One region of the Streptomyces sp. NPDC093261 genome, then DNA from elsewhere that is predicted to be linked to it. Evidence: riboswitches for the same ligand, from Rfam matches in the RefSeq annotation. Region 1 holds a riboswitch; each other region holds the start of a gene.

Evidence for each region. Region 1 has a riboswitch for cyclic di-AMP ahead of ACIP94_RS32785 (M23 family metallopeptidase). Riboswitches for the same ligand answer to the same signal wherever they lie in the genome.
Region 2: it holds a riboswitch for cyclic di-AMP, as region 1 does, so the genes downstream of both, ACIP94_RS07635 (NlpC/P60 family protein) here and ACIP94_RS32785 (M23 family metallopeptidase) in region 1, are expected to answer to the same signal.
Region 3: it holds a riboswitch for cyclic di-AMP, as region 1 does, so the genes downstream of both, ACIP94_RS06815 (transglycosylase SLT domain-containing protein) here and ACIP94_RS32785 (M23 family metallopeptidase) in region 1, are expected to answer to the same signal.
Region 4: it holds a riboswitch for cyclic di-AMP, as region 1 does, so the genes downstream of both, ACIP94_RS17380 (transglycosylase family protein) here and ACIP94_RS32785 (M23 family metallopeptidase) in region 1, are expected to answer to the same signal.

What each region holds. Positions count from the first base shown of each region.
Region 1 is NZ_JBIVNO010000023.1:15,755-18,956, forward strand. It holds gene ACIP94_RS32780 (aldo/keto reductase) at 1-536, opposite strand, end outside; gene ACIP94_RS32785 (M23 family metallopeptidase) at 716-1,750, opposite strand; cyclic di-AMP (ydaO/yuaA leader) riboswitch at 1,762-1,918, opposite strand; gene ACIP94_RS32790 (PP2C family protein-serine/threonine phosphatase) at 2,188-3,202, opposite strand, start outside.
Region 2 is NZ_JBIVNO010000002.1:261,789-264,990, reverse strand. It holds gene pcrA (DNA helicase PcrA) at 1-1,000, opposite strand, end outside; cyclic di-AMP (ydaO/yuaA leader) riboswitch at 1,341-1,508, shown strand; gene ACIP94_RS07635 (NlpC/P60 family protein) at 1,517-2,707, shown strand; gene ACIP94_RS07630 (tellurite resistance/C4-dicarboxylate transporter family protein) at 3,081-3,202, shown strand, end outside.
Region 3 is NZ_JBIVNO010000002.1:98,192-101,393, forward strand. It holds gene ACIP94_RS06810 (HAD family hydrolase) at 1-636, shown strand, start outside; gene ACIP94_RS06815 (transglycosylase SLT domain-containing protein) at 777-1,292, opposite strand; cyclic di-AMP (ydaO/yuaA leader) riboswitch at 1,297-1,497, opposite strand; gene ACIP94_RS06820 (polyprenyl synthetase family protein) at 2,303-3,202, shown strand, end outside.
Region 4 is NZ_JBIVNO010000007.1:89,845-93,046, forward strand. It holds gene eno (phosphopyruvate hydratase) at 1-182, opposite strand, end outside; gene ACIP94_RS17380 (transglycosylase family protein) at 505-1,200, opposite strand; cyclic di-AMP (ydaO/yuaA leader) riboswitch at 1,205-1,372, opposite strand; gene ACIP94_RS17385 (transglycosylase family protein) at 1,571-2,689, opposite strand; gene ACIP94_RS17390 (cytochrome P450) at 2,868-3,202, opposite strand, start outside.

The DNA.
Region 1 (3,202 bases):
GCCGTGTACCGGGCCAGGTTCTCGCGGTCGGAGAAGTCGAGGGATTCCTGGAGGCGCTCGGCGGAGATGTTGGAGGCGCCGATGGCACGCACCTTGCCCGCCTTCACCAGGTCGTCGAGCGCGCCGATGATCTCCTCCACCGGCACCTCCGGCTGGTCGAAGTGCGTGTAGTAGAGGTCGATGTAGTCGGTGCCCAGGCGGCGCAGCGACGCGTCGGCCGCGGCCTTGACGGTGGCGGCCCTCAGCCCCTTGTACTCGGGGTGCTGGCTGACCTTGGTCGCGATGATCATGTCGGAGCGGTTGCCGCGCGCCGCGACCCACTTGCCGATGACGGCCTCGGACTCGCCGCCCTTGTTGCCGGGGACCCACGCCGAGTAGGCGTCCGCCGTGTCGACGAAGTTGCCGCCGGCCGCCGCGTAGGCGTCGAGCACGGCGAAGGACTGCGCCTCGTCGGCGGTCCAGCCGAAGACGTTGCCGCCGAGGGAGAGGGGGAAGACCTCGAGGTCAGAGAAGCCGAGCTTGCGAAGAGAAGTCATGCCCTACTTCAGCGCTCACTCCGGAAGCCCTTATTCCGGCCGGGGGCGGTTCCACCCGGACGGCGTCATACACCGAACCGGCAGCCCCGGCGTCGGGGGTTGTCGCCAGGACCGCCGGGGTCCAGGACAGGACCGCCGGGGTCCAGGGGTGATACACGCCGGGGAGAAGGGCGCGGATGTCAGGGGTTGAGGCCCTTGCTCTGCAGCCACGCCATCGGGTCGATCGCGCTGCCGCCGTTCGGGTGGACCTCCAGGTGCAGATGCGGCCCGGTGACGTTGCCGGTCGCTCCCACACGGCCGATGACATCGCCCGTGGACACCCTCTGGCCGACGGTGACGCTGATCGACGACTGGTGGCAGAACCACAGCTCGGTGCCGTCGTCGAGGGTGAGAACCGTGCGATAGCCGTACGACCCCGCCCAGCCCGCCTGGGTGATGGTGCCGCTGTGGATGGCCTTGATGAGCGTGCCCGTGGGGGCGGCGAAGTCGAGGCCGGTGTGGTAGCCGGAGGACCACATGGCGCCGGCGTCACCGAAGCGCGAGGTCAGGGTGTAGGAGGAGGTGGGCAGCGTGAACTGCTTGGCCAGTTCCGCCAGCCGAGCGGCCTCGGCCTTCTTCTTGGCCTCCGCCTCCGCGGCCTTCTTGTCGGCGGCGGCCTTGGCACGAGCGGCGTCCTGAGCCTTGGCCGCCGCTGCGGCGGCCTTCTTCGCGGCCGCGTCCTCGGCGGCCCGAGCGGCCGTCGCGGCGATCCGGTCCTGCTGGGACTCGGCCTGCTGCATGATCCGGGCGCGCAGCGCCTCGCCCGCGTCCTTGCTGCCCGCGGCGGCGTCGGCGGTGCTGACACCGGCGGTGCTCAGGGCGGTGGCGGAGCCCTTGGGGGCGCCGGTGTCCACGCCGATGAGCGCCTTGGCCGAGTCGGTGACGGAGGAGAGGTCGGGGAGGGATATGGACACCGGGGGCTTGCCGGTCTGCGCGGTGGCCATGCCGCCCGCGCCGACCGCGGCCATCACGCCGACGCCCAGAACCGTGGAGCTGCGGGCGAGTCCGCCGCCGCGCTGCTTGCTGACGCGGTGCCGACCGCGGACGGGGCGGACGGAATCCTCCGTGGGATTCCACTCCTCCCAGGGGCCCTCGTCGGGGCGGGACGCAAAACCGATGGTCTGCGTGCCGGTCGGGGCGAACGAGGTGCTCTCGGCAGGCCGGTTGGACGCCACGTGGGCGCACTCCTTTCCTTCCGTTTCGCCTACCGGGTTAGCTGACGGGTTCGGAGGGGAAGGTCTCCTACGCGCGTATACCGGCCGTTGCGACACGGCGGCATCCGCCCGATTCACCCCAAGATGGTGGTTCCCCGGTTCCCTTGCGAGATTCGGCACACGCGCACGGAGCCGCCTCGGGTGACGGCTGGGACGACCGCGCTGCGTTATCGAACGTTAATAGACGCGGGGCTCGGATTCCAAGCCGTTCGGACAGATCCTTAGCGCCGCCTGGCCAGGACTTTCGCGACAGGAACGGTGAAAATCGGGCGAGTTGACCGCACCTCACCCGTCCCACCTGTTGTGACGGTGTGTCAGTTGTTATGCGGAGGGGCACCACTCACTCACGCCCCGTGACAACGTCCGGGCGTTCGGCGGCCCTTGGCTCCCCGCCGGGTTCAGGAGTGCTCGGACCGGCGCACGGCCAGCAGCGCCATGTCGTCCGTGGCCTGGCCGCCGGTGTGGCGGGCGACGTCCTCCGTGACGGCGGCCAGCACGGCACCGGGAGTGGCGGGGAACCGTCCGGCGAGGCGGCCGGCCGGGTCGTAGAACTCGCCGCGCGCGTTCCGGGCCTCCGAGACGCCGTCCGTGAAGAAGAGCAGCGTCGAACCGGACGGGAAGCCCCACTCCTCCGCGCGGTCGGGCCGCACGGCGAGGTCGCCCATGCCGAGCGGCAGCGCCGGCTCGCGGGCCTCCAGCTCGCGCAGGGTGCCGTCGGGGAGCAGGAGCAGGGGGGCCGGGTGGCCCCGGTTGACGATCCGGACGACTCCTCGCTTGTGCGAAATCCCCGCGTCCCCCCGCGGGTCCTCCCCGTCCTCGTGCGGGATCTCCGCGAGGACCGCGGTGGTGAACTCCTCGTGGGCGTCGGGGCCGTCCCGGCGGATGCCCTCGCGGGACAGCGCCCGCTCCAGGCGCCGGGCGACGGCCTCCAGCGTCGCCTCCTGCTCGGCGGCCTCCCGGAAGGCGCCGATCACGACCGCGACGGCGGCCACGGCACCCGTGCCCTTGCCCCGTACGTCCCCGACCACGAGCCGTACACCGTGCGGGGAGTCCTGAACCGCGTACAGGTCACCGCCGATGTAGGCGTCGGCCTGCGCCGCCTCGTACCGGGCGGCGATCCGGAGCCCCCCGATCCGCGCGGGGGGCTCGGGCAGTACGGCGCGCTGCGCGGCCTCGGCGATCCGGCGGGCGGAGGCGAGGCGTGCGTCGTTGCGGCGTACGAGCACATTGATCAGGACGGCCGGAACGGCGGCAGCGGCGGTGGTGACCGCCTCCGAGGCCGCGCCGGAGGACCCTGGTGCGCCGAGTCCCAGGTGCACGGCCAGGACGGCGGCGAGGGCCGCGGCGCCGGTGCCGACGGTGCCGCGCAGCGAGTGCAGGGGCGCGGCGACGAGCGGGGCGGCGGTGAAGAGC
Region 2 (3,202 bases), on a different contig from region 1:
CCACGACGCACAGTTCGGCGGGCTGGAGGTCGTCCTCGCCTGTCGGTACGCCCGCGGGGTGCTCGGAGGTGCCGACCAGCTCGCGGACCAGGGCGTACTGGGCGTGGTTCGTGTCCTGGTACTCGTCGACGAGGACGTGGCGGAAGCGGCGGCGGTAGTGCTCGGCGACATCCGGGAAGGCGCGCAGCAGATTGACCGTCGTCATGATCAGGTCGTCGAAGTCGAGTGCGTTCGCCTCGCGGAGCCTCGACTGGTAGAGCGCGTACGCCTGGGCGAGGGTCTTCTCGAACCCTCCCCCGGACTCCGTCTGGGAGGTGCCCCCGGCGACCTGGGCGGCGAAGTCCTCCTCGTCGATCAGCTCGTTCTTCAGGTTGGAGATCTTGGCGCTGAACGACTTGGGCGGGAAGCGCTTGGGGTCGAGGTCCAGATCGCGGCAGACGAGCGCCATCAGACGCTTGCTGTCGGCGGCGTCGTAGATCGAGAAGGAGGACGTGAAGCCGAGCTTCTTGCTCTCCCGGCGCAGGATGCGGACGCACGCGCTGTGGAAGGTCATCACCCACATCGCGTTCGCGCGCGGGCCGACGAGCTGCTCGACCCGCTCCTTCATCTCGCCCGCGGCCTTGTTGGTGAAGGTGATCGCGAGGATCTGCCCGGGATGCACGCCCCGCTCGGCCAGCAGATAGGCGATGCGGTGGGTGAGCACCCGGGTCTTGCCGGAACCGGCGCCGGCGACGATGAGCAGGGGGGAGCCGGCGTGGACGACCGCGGCGCGCTGGTTGTCGTTCAGCCCCTCGAGCAGCGCCCGGGGGTCGAGGGCCGGGCGGGGGGCGCCGTCGCGGTAGTAGGCGTCCCGGTCCGGCGGCAGGTCGAAGCGCCCGCCGAACAGATCGTCCGGAACCGGCTCCGGAGCATGATCGTCCTCGGGCGGCGGGGGCTCTTCCTCAGGGGCCGGGGTGGCCTGGAGGTCCGCCAGGAAGCTGTCGTCAAAGAGGCTGCTCATCGCTCTCCGAGTCTAGGGCGCCCCACCGACAACCGGTCACCGTCCCGAAAACTCGACACCACCGGGCCGGGCTCGCGCCTCGCACGTCGCGGTCCCCGCGCCGCCCCTTCACCGTCTGGGCCCACTGTTCACGGTCCGCGCCCACCTCTCCCGCGGTCCGCGCGCCGCTCCTTCACCGTCCGGACCCGCCCGTTCACGGTCCGCGCCCGCCGCGGGGCTCCGGAGCCGAGATCACGGAAATGTATCGGGCATATCTCGCATCAACCTTCACAGAGGCCACAGGAGTTGGCTACCGTGCCGGGCGGGCCGCACGACCCCCACCGGCGAAGGTCGCCGGGCCGAGCGGCCTCCGCCGAGTCCGGTGCGCCCCGTGGCGTTCCGGAGCCGGGGACCCACCCGACCTGGGGTGAATCGGCCGAGCGTCCTGGGGACACGGCCGTAGGGCACACCTTCCGAACCACCCGCCCGAACCCGACAGCTAACCCGGTAGGCGGAGTACGGAAGGAGACGCCTTCCATGGCGCCGCACCGCAAGTCCCGCCCCCCGGGCCCACGCGTCGGGGGCATACGCACTCCCGCCCTCGCGACGGCGGCTCTGACCTCCGTGGCGCTGCTCTCGCAGACCGCCCACGCCGCGCCCGCCGCCGACGGCAGGCCCAGCATCGAAGAGGTCGCGAAGAAGGTGGACGACCTCTACCGCCAGGCGGAGTCGGCCACCGAGCAGTACAACGCGGCCAAGGAGAGATCGACCGAAGAGCGCAAGAACGCCGACACGCTCCTCGACGACGTCGCCCGGCGCACGCAGAAGCTCAACGATGCGCGCCAGGAGCTGGGTTCGTTCGCCGCCGCGCAGTACCGGACCGGGGCCGCGGCCCCCGATACGGCCACCTTCCTGCTGGCCGACAACCCGCAGGACTACTTCGACCAGACGCAGTTGATGAGCCGGCTCACCGGCCGTCAGAAGGAAGCGGTCGACCAGTACGTCACCGACCAGGCCGCGACGATGAAGAAGCGGCGGGAGGCCGCCGACAGTCTCCGGACGCTCACCGAGTCGCAGACGGCGCTCTGCACGGCCAAGACGGACGTCCAGAGGAAGCTCTCCGCCGCGCGGCAGCTGCTGTCCGAGCTGAACGCACAGGAAAAGGCGCGGCTGGCCGCGCTCGAGAAGAAGAGGCAGGAGGAGGCCCAGCGCCAGGCGGAGGCGCTGGCCAGGCAGCAGGAGGCCCAGCACCGGGCGGCCCGGCAGCAGACAGGGCAGCAACAGCCGTCGTCGAGCCCCACGACCGGCTCCTCGGGGTCATCGACGACCGTCCCCTCCTCGGGGCCCACCACGGCGGACTCCTCGTACACGACGAAGGCCGAGAAGGCCCTCGCCTTCGCCCGCGCGCAGATCGGCAAGCCGTATGTGTGGGGCGCGACGGGGCCCGGGTCGTACGACTGCTCGGGCCTGACGGGAGCCGCGTGGAAGGCCGCCGGGGTCACGCTTCCGCGCACCACGTACGGCCAGGTGAACGCCGGCACGACGGTGCCGCTCTCCGACGCCCGGCCGGGTGACCTGATCTTCTTCTACGACGACATCAGTCACGTCGGCCTCTACATCGGCAACGGCATGATGATCCACGCCCCCAAGCCGGGCGCCTACGTCCGCGAGGAGTCGGTCTACTACGGCGGCGCGTCGATCATCCACAGCGTGGTGCGGCCGGCCTGAGTCCGACGGCGCCGGTGGGGCGAGCCTCGTACCGCGCGCGCGGGTGTCTTCGGGCCCACGCGCGCGTGGGGTTCTCTTCGAGGCTTCACGCGCGGGGGGCGTCTTCGAACTTCACGCGCGCGTGGACTCGGTTTGGGGCTTCAGTACCACGCGCGTGGACTCGGTTTCGGGCTTCCCGCGCGCATCGTGTCGGTTTAGGGATTTACGCGCACATCGTGTCGGTTTGGGGCTTCCCGCGCGCACCGTGTCGGTTTGGGGCTTCCCGCGCGCATCGTGTCGGTTTGGGGGCTTCACGCGCGCGTGGGGTTGTTTTCGCGCTGCACGCGCGCGTGCCCCGTACGCAAGCCGTGTGAGCGTCCCTAGCATCGGGCGCATGTCTGGCTCCTCCGCTCTCCGCACCTGGTGGGCGCAGCGTCCGCCCGCCACCGGGGCCGCCGTGATGGCGACCGGCATCCTGTCGGTCGGGCTGCACCAGGACGGGTACGAGCTGCTCTC
Region 3 (3,202 bases), on a different contig from region 1:
GCCGGCACGAACCGGCTGCTGTTCTCCGTCACTTTGGACCGGGAACTGGCCGAGACCGCGCTCGGCAAGATCGAGGCGGAGGTGGGGCAGGTGTACGCGGCCGTGGATCAGGACGGGGTGGACGGGCTCACGCTCATCGAACCCGGCTACCGGATGCCGCACCCCACCCTGCCCGCGGTACGGGTCAAGCGGCGCGACGACCTGTGGTGCGAGCCGATCAGCAAGGTACTGCTGCGCCATCACGCCCTCTCGGACGACGAGTTGGCGGCGGCGGCGCGCGCGGCGGTCGGTTCGCTTGCGACGGTCACCATGTCCGGGCCCGGTACCGTCGAACTCCAGCCGTGCGGCATCACCAAGGCCACGGGGCTCGCACTGGCCGCCGAGCATCTGGGGCTGGGCCCGTCCCAGACCATCGCCTTCGGCGACATGCCCAATGACATCCCGATGTTCGACTGGGCCGCGCACGGGGTGGCCATGGCCAACGCCCACCCGGAACTCAAGGCCGTGGCGGACGAGATCACCACGTCGAACGAGGACGACGGCATCGCCGTCGTCCTCGAACGACTCCTCGGTGGCCACCGGCCGACGGCCGACAGCGCCGGCCGACGGTCCGTCGGCTCTTGCCAGGCCCACTAGTCGGCTACGAGGCTTGCTCGTCCTGCCGGTCGGCTGTGAGGCCTGCTCGTCCTGCCGGTCGGCTACGACGCCTACTCGGCGACTACCGGGCCTACCGGCCGGCGATCGTCAGGAACGCCGCCCGGAGATCGCCAGGCCTTCTAGTACGCGCTGTTGACGTTGTCGATCGAGCCGTACCGGTGGGCGGCGTAGTTGCACGCGGCCGTGATGTTCGCCACCGGGTCGTAGGGGTCGAACGACGTGCCGGGCACGTGGTACGCGGCGAAGGTGGGGTCGATGATCTGGAGCAGGCCCTTGGAGGGGATGCCCTTACGGGCGTTCGAGTCCCACAGGTTGATGGCCTTCGGGTTGCCGGACGACTCGCGCATCACATTGCGGTAGATGCCGTTGTACGTGCCGGGGATGCCGTGCTGGGCCATGACCTCCAGCGACTGGCGGATCCAGCTGTCGAGGGTGGTGCCTCGGGTCGTGACGGACTTCATGGTGGTGGCGGTCACCGTCGCCGGCTTGCCGGGCGCGGCGGAGGCGCTGGTCGCCCCCATGACCGGCAGGGCGAGAAGGGCAGCACCCGCCCCCGCGATTGCGAGGGCACGGGTGAGACGAGTGGCCTTGGAGCCACGGTCCCGACGGCGTGCGGGCAGTGCGAAAGCGGACATGTCGCATTCCTCTCCGGCGCCTGCGAGGTGAGCTGTCGGGTTCGGGCGGGGAGGTGCCCGGCCGCGTCCTCGACGCCGAGGTCGCGACTTCACCCCTAGCCGTTCCGGTGTGGTGTCCGGATCGGCGGTTTACCTGGGTCCCCCGCTCCTGCCGTCGTGGGTCGATGGGCTCCCGAGCGGCGGCAGGATTCGGCGTTCCGCTCGGATCGAGGGGAAGGTATGCGAGAGCACATGTCGGGAACAAGCCCGCACGTCACAGTCATTCCGGATTGGCCATGAAATGGGGGAATAAGGTCGTTGATCCATTTTGTTGAGAAGGGTTCAAGTTGCCATTAGCAAAGCGTGAGTTGGCGACACGCCCGCGATGCCTCGCCTGTCGCGCACGTGAGCTATTTCACTTCCGTTCCCGTGGTCGTCATCAGCACTCCCCTGCATAACGGTCCTATTCGGACAAAACGGCCACATGTCGCGTGGTGAGACCCGGGCCCCGGGGCGGGTGGCCGCCGACCGTTCGACCCGGACTCCGGTGCCCCTGAGGGGAGTTCTCCCGGTGGGGCGGCGGGTGGGACGAGCCTCCGGGCGGCGTGTGCGGGGGGCGTGCGGAACGTGAGCGCGGGCAGTCGTAGGGGGAGTCGTCCGGTGGCCGAAAAGGTGGCACTGGGTGGCCAGGCGGTGATGGGTGAGGCGCGGCGAAGGGGTGTCCGGTGCTCGTGGGGCAGGGGGCAACCTGGCTGATCCCAGCCGTAAGGGCTCTTTGTCTGTTATGTCAGTGAATGTCTGTTCGTATCGAATGATCAAGAACATGCCCTTCCTGATCCGATACCGCCCGGCCTGGAACAGTGGGCGCTCGTGGTGATCGAAACGTGACCGGATACGCTGACTTGAGTGATGGCGGCGACAGATCGACAAACTCGATACGCCACGTCGACAGGCGACGTCATCGACCAAGTGACCGTCCTTGAGACCGACCGTGTGATCGTCAGCAGACGTCAGCAGACAGGAGACCCCACGTGACCGTCGTCGGGCCGTTCGGGCTGAGCGTGCGGGACCAGGCTCTGGAGGCCGATGTCCAGGCCGGATTGGCGGCTGTCGAGGAAGGGCTGCTCGAGGCCACCAAGAGTGAGGTGCCCTTCATCACGGAGGCCGCGCAGCACTTGCTGCGTGCGGGCGGGAAGCGGTTCCGGCCGCTGCTCGTGATGCTCGCGGCCCAGTTCGGCGACCCGTACGCGCCCGGGATCGTGCCCTCGGCCGTGGTCGTGGAGCTGACCCACCTCGCCACCCTCTACCACGACGACGTGATGGACGAGGCCGAGGTGCGGCGCGGCGTGGTCAGCGCGAACACCCGCTGGGGCAACTCGGTCGCGGTCCTCACGGGTGACTTCCTGTTCGCGAGGGCGTCACACATCCTGGCCGATCTCGGTCCGGAGGCGGTCCGGATCCAGGCGGAGGCGTTCGAGCGCCTGGTCACCGGTCAGATCCTGGAGACGGCGGGTCCACGGGACGGCCGTGACCCCGTGGAGCACTACCTCGACGTCCTCGGCGGCAAGACCGGCTCGCTGGTGGCGGTGGCGTGCCGCTTCGGGGCGATGATGTCTGGCGCCGACGAGACGGTCGTGGATGTGCTCACGCAGTACGGCGAGCGGCTGGGCGTGGCGTTCCAGCTGGCCGACGACGTCCTGGACATCGCGTCGGACTCGCGCGAGTCCGGGAAAACGCCCGGAACGGACCTGCGTGAGGGTGTCCCCACGCTCCCGGTGCTGCGTCTGCGTGAGCGTGCGGAGCGCATGGGGCTGGCCGAGGACATCGCCCTGTGTGAGCTCCTGGATTCCGACCTCACGGATGACGCCCGGCACTCCGAGGCCCTCGCCCGTCTGCGCGTTCACCCGGCCCTGGAGCAGGCGCGCCGCGAC
Region 4 (3,202 bases), on a different contig from region 1:
TAGCGGTTGGGGTCGCCGTCACGGAGCTCGATGGCCTCGAAGGCACCGGTGGAGGCGCCGGACGGAACGGCGGCACGACCCGTGCTGCCGTCGTCGAGGCCGACCTCGACCTCGACCGTGGGGTTGCCTCGGGAGTCCAGGATTTCCCGGGCTACGACGACGTCGATGGACGGCACGAGCATCTCCTTCGTGGATGTGACGCTGTTGGTGCGGGGCTGGTGTGCCTTGCGCCTAGAGCCTAACCGCCCAGGGGCGGCGGCCGGCCGACCGACCGTCCCGTGGACAGGGTGACGGTACCCATTGTTCCATCACGGAACAAAGAGGGGGTGACGAAGGAGGGACGCGGAGGCAAAGGGGACGCGGAAGCAAAGAGCCCCGCTCCGGTACGCGCGGGGGAACACGTACCGGAGCGGGGATCCCGTGGGGACGGGGGCGGCCCTCAGATGACCCCCACGGCGGGGGTCACGACCGGGCGGACGCCGCGGGACGGCCGCCGGACGGCCGTCACTTCAGGTGCAACTGCTGGCCCGGGTAGATGAGGTTGGCGTCCTCGACGATGTCCTTGTTGAGCTGGAACAGCTTCTTCCAGCCGCCCTGGACATGGTGCCTCTCGGCGATCGTGCTGAGGGTGTCGCCCTTGACCACCTTGTACTCGCCGTCGCCCTTCTCGACCTTCTTGCCGGTCGGGGTGGTGACGGTCTTCCGGGGGGCCGGGCGCTGCGCGGAACGGTTGGCCGTCTGCTGCTCGGTCGAGCGGGTGGTGGCGCTCTTCACCGAGTCGCCGGAACCGGTGGAGCTGCCCGCGGAGGCCCCGGCGCCGTTGTAGGGGGCGCTGGTCAGACCGGTGCCGCAGACCGGCCAGGCACCCTTGCCCTGACCCGCGAGGACCTTCTCGGCGACGGCGATCTGCTGGGCCTTGGAGGCCAGGTCGGCGCGCGGGGCGTAGGCGGTGCCGCCGTACCCGGCCCAGGTCGAGTTGGTGAACTGAAGGCCGCCGTAGAAGCCGTTGCCCGTGTTGATGGACCAGTTGCCGCCGGACTCGCACTGGGCGACGGCGTCCCACTGGGTGGCGGTGGCGGCGGAGGCGTTGCCGGCCGCCATCAGCGGAGCGGCGACGGCGGCGCCGGCGACACCGGCGAGCGTGATGGCGCGAACGGCCTTGGACGGACGGCGGTGCTTGCCCTTACCGGAACACAGCATGGTTCGATCCCCTCACCGACGCCTGCGAGGTGAGCTGTCGGGTTCGGGCCGGTTGAGTTGCCCGGCCGCGCGCCTCCCCGGCGCGCGGCTCCACCCCTAGCCGTCCCCGGTCAACTCCCGGGCCCGGCACTTACCTTGGGTCCCCCGCTCCTGCCTACGGCGCTTGACGCGTCGACTGTTCCCGTACGACCGCTGGCAGGATTCGGCGTTGCGACCGTCGGGGCCCGCTGTGGCGAGCGGTCACGACCGTAAGCAGTCGTCACGCCGAATTTCAAAGACGATCAGGGCTTATGAGACTCATATCTCACTCTCGCCAAACCGGACATTCAGCGCGAAGCGGGGCGTGAAGTGTCCGCGTTCAGGCGGCAGTTCAGGACTCGTCCCCGGACGACCCGGCGGTGACCGCAAGGCTCTGACCGGGCCTGATGAGGTTGGGATCGGCGCCGACCGTCTTCTTGTTCGCGTCGTACAGCGCGACCCATCCGCCATGGACATCAAGGGAGTCGGCGATACCCGCCAGGCTGTCTCCGGGACGCACGGTGTAGGAGTCGTCGACAGTCTCGCGCCCCGTGGCGGAGCCGCGCGAGGCGTGCCGGCCGGCCGACTCGCCGCCGGGGCCGTACGCGCCAGCCTCGTCGGCGCTGTCACCGCGGTGGCGGCCGGCACTCGCGTCGGAAGACGCCCCACTCTGCCCGACCTTGTCCAACTCGTCGCTCTTCGTCGTGGCCGAGAGCGCACCGAGGAGGCTCTGGGGTCCGTCGGAATCGTCGCCGTCCCCGGTCGCGTTGCCTGTCGGCGTGGATGGCGAGGAGGAGGACGGCGAGGACGACGAGGGGAGCGAAGGCGAGGACGGCGACGAGGAGGACGACGGCGACGAGGAGGACGAGGACGACGATGGCGACGCGGAGGAGGAGGGCGACGACGAGGACGACGACGTGGCAGGGTCCGACGCCCCGGAGGAGCTCGCAGAACCGGGCGACTGGGACGACTGGGAGGACTGGGGTGTGTCGGATGATTCGGACGGCCCGAAGCCGACCCCGGAGTCCGAGAAGAAGACGGCGCCGCCACCGGAGGAGTGGCCGCCCACGCCCGTGTCCACGTCCGCGGCGGCCGAGTCCTCGCCCAGCCCGGAGACCACGCCGCACTCCCCCCAGGCGGAGGCGCCCCGGTGGTCGAGGATCTTCTCGGCGACGGCGATCTGCTGGGAGCGGCTCGCCTGGTCGGGGCTCGGGGCGTAGTCGAGCCCGCCGTACTTGTCCCAGTCCTCCTGCGTCAACTGGAGCCCGCCGTAGTGGCCGTTGCCGTGGTCGGCGCTCCAGGAACCGCCGCTCTCGCACTCCGCGACCCGATCCCAGGTCGTACCGCTGGCGGCGCTCGCACCGGTGGCGGCCAGGAGTGGGATCGCGATCGCTGAGCCCGTGACCCCTGCGGCGACGAGGAGAGCCGGAGCCTGGCGGGGGCGTCGGTGCCGACCGTTCCCGGAGAGCATGCGGTTGCCTTTCACACGACAGCAGTGACCAACGCGGCGGCTGTGGCGTACCGCCGCGTTGCTGCGTGAAGGTATCCGCACTCGATCACTTGTCACAAGTTAATGCAGCGCAGATCACGTGAAGATCACGGAGTTGAGAAAATGTCACCTTTCTGTGACCGTCGGCGTGTTCGCCACCTCAGACAACGGCACCGCCGGTACCGCGGTGATCTTCCCGCCGAACCGGGGTGAACTCCACGGGAAGTGTGCGCAATCCGCGCATAATGAGCCCACCGCGCCAGCGCAAATCGGCTGAATCCACCGCGAGTCGTAGGTCCGGGAGACGGGTGAGGAGCGTGGCGAGCGCGGTCTGGCCCTCCAGGCGGGCGAGGGGGGCACCGAGGCAGTAGTGGATGCCGTGTCCGTAGCCGAGGTGCTGATTGTCACGGCGGGAGAGGTCGAGGACATCGGGATCGGCGAACCGCTCCGGATCCCGGTCCGCGGCGGCGAGCACCACGAGGACGGGATCGCCGG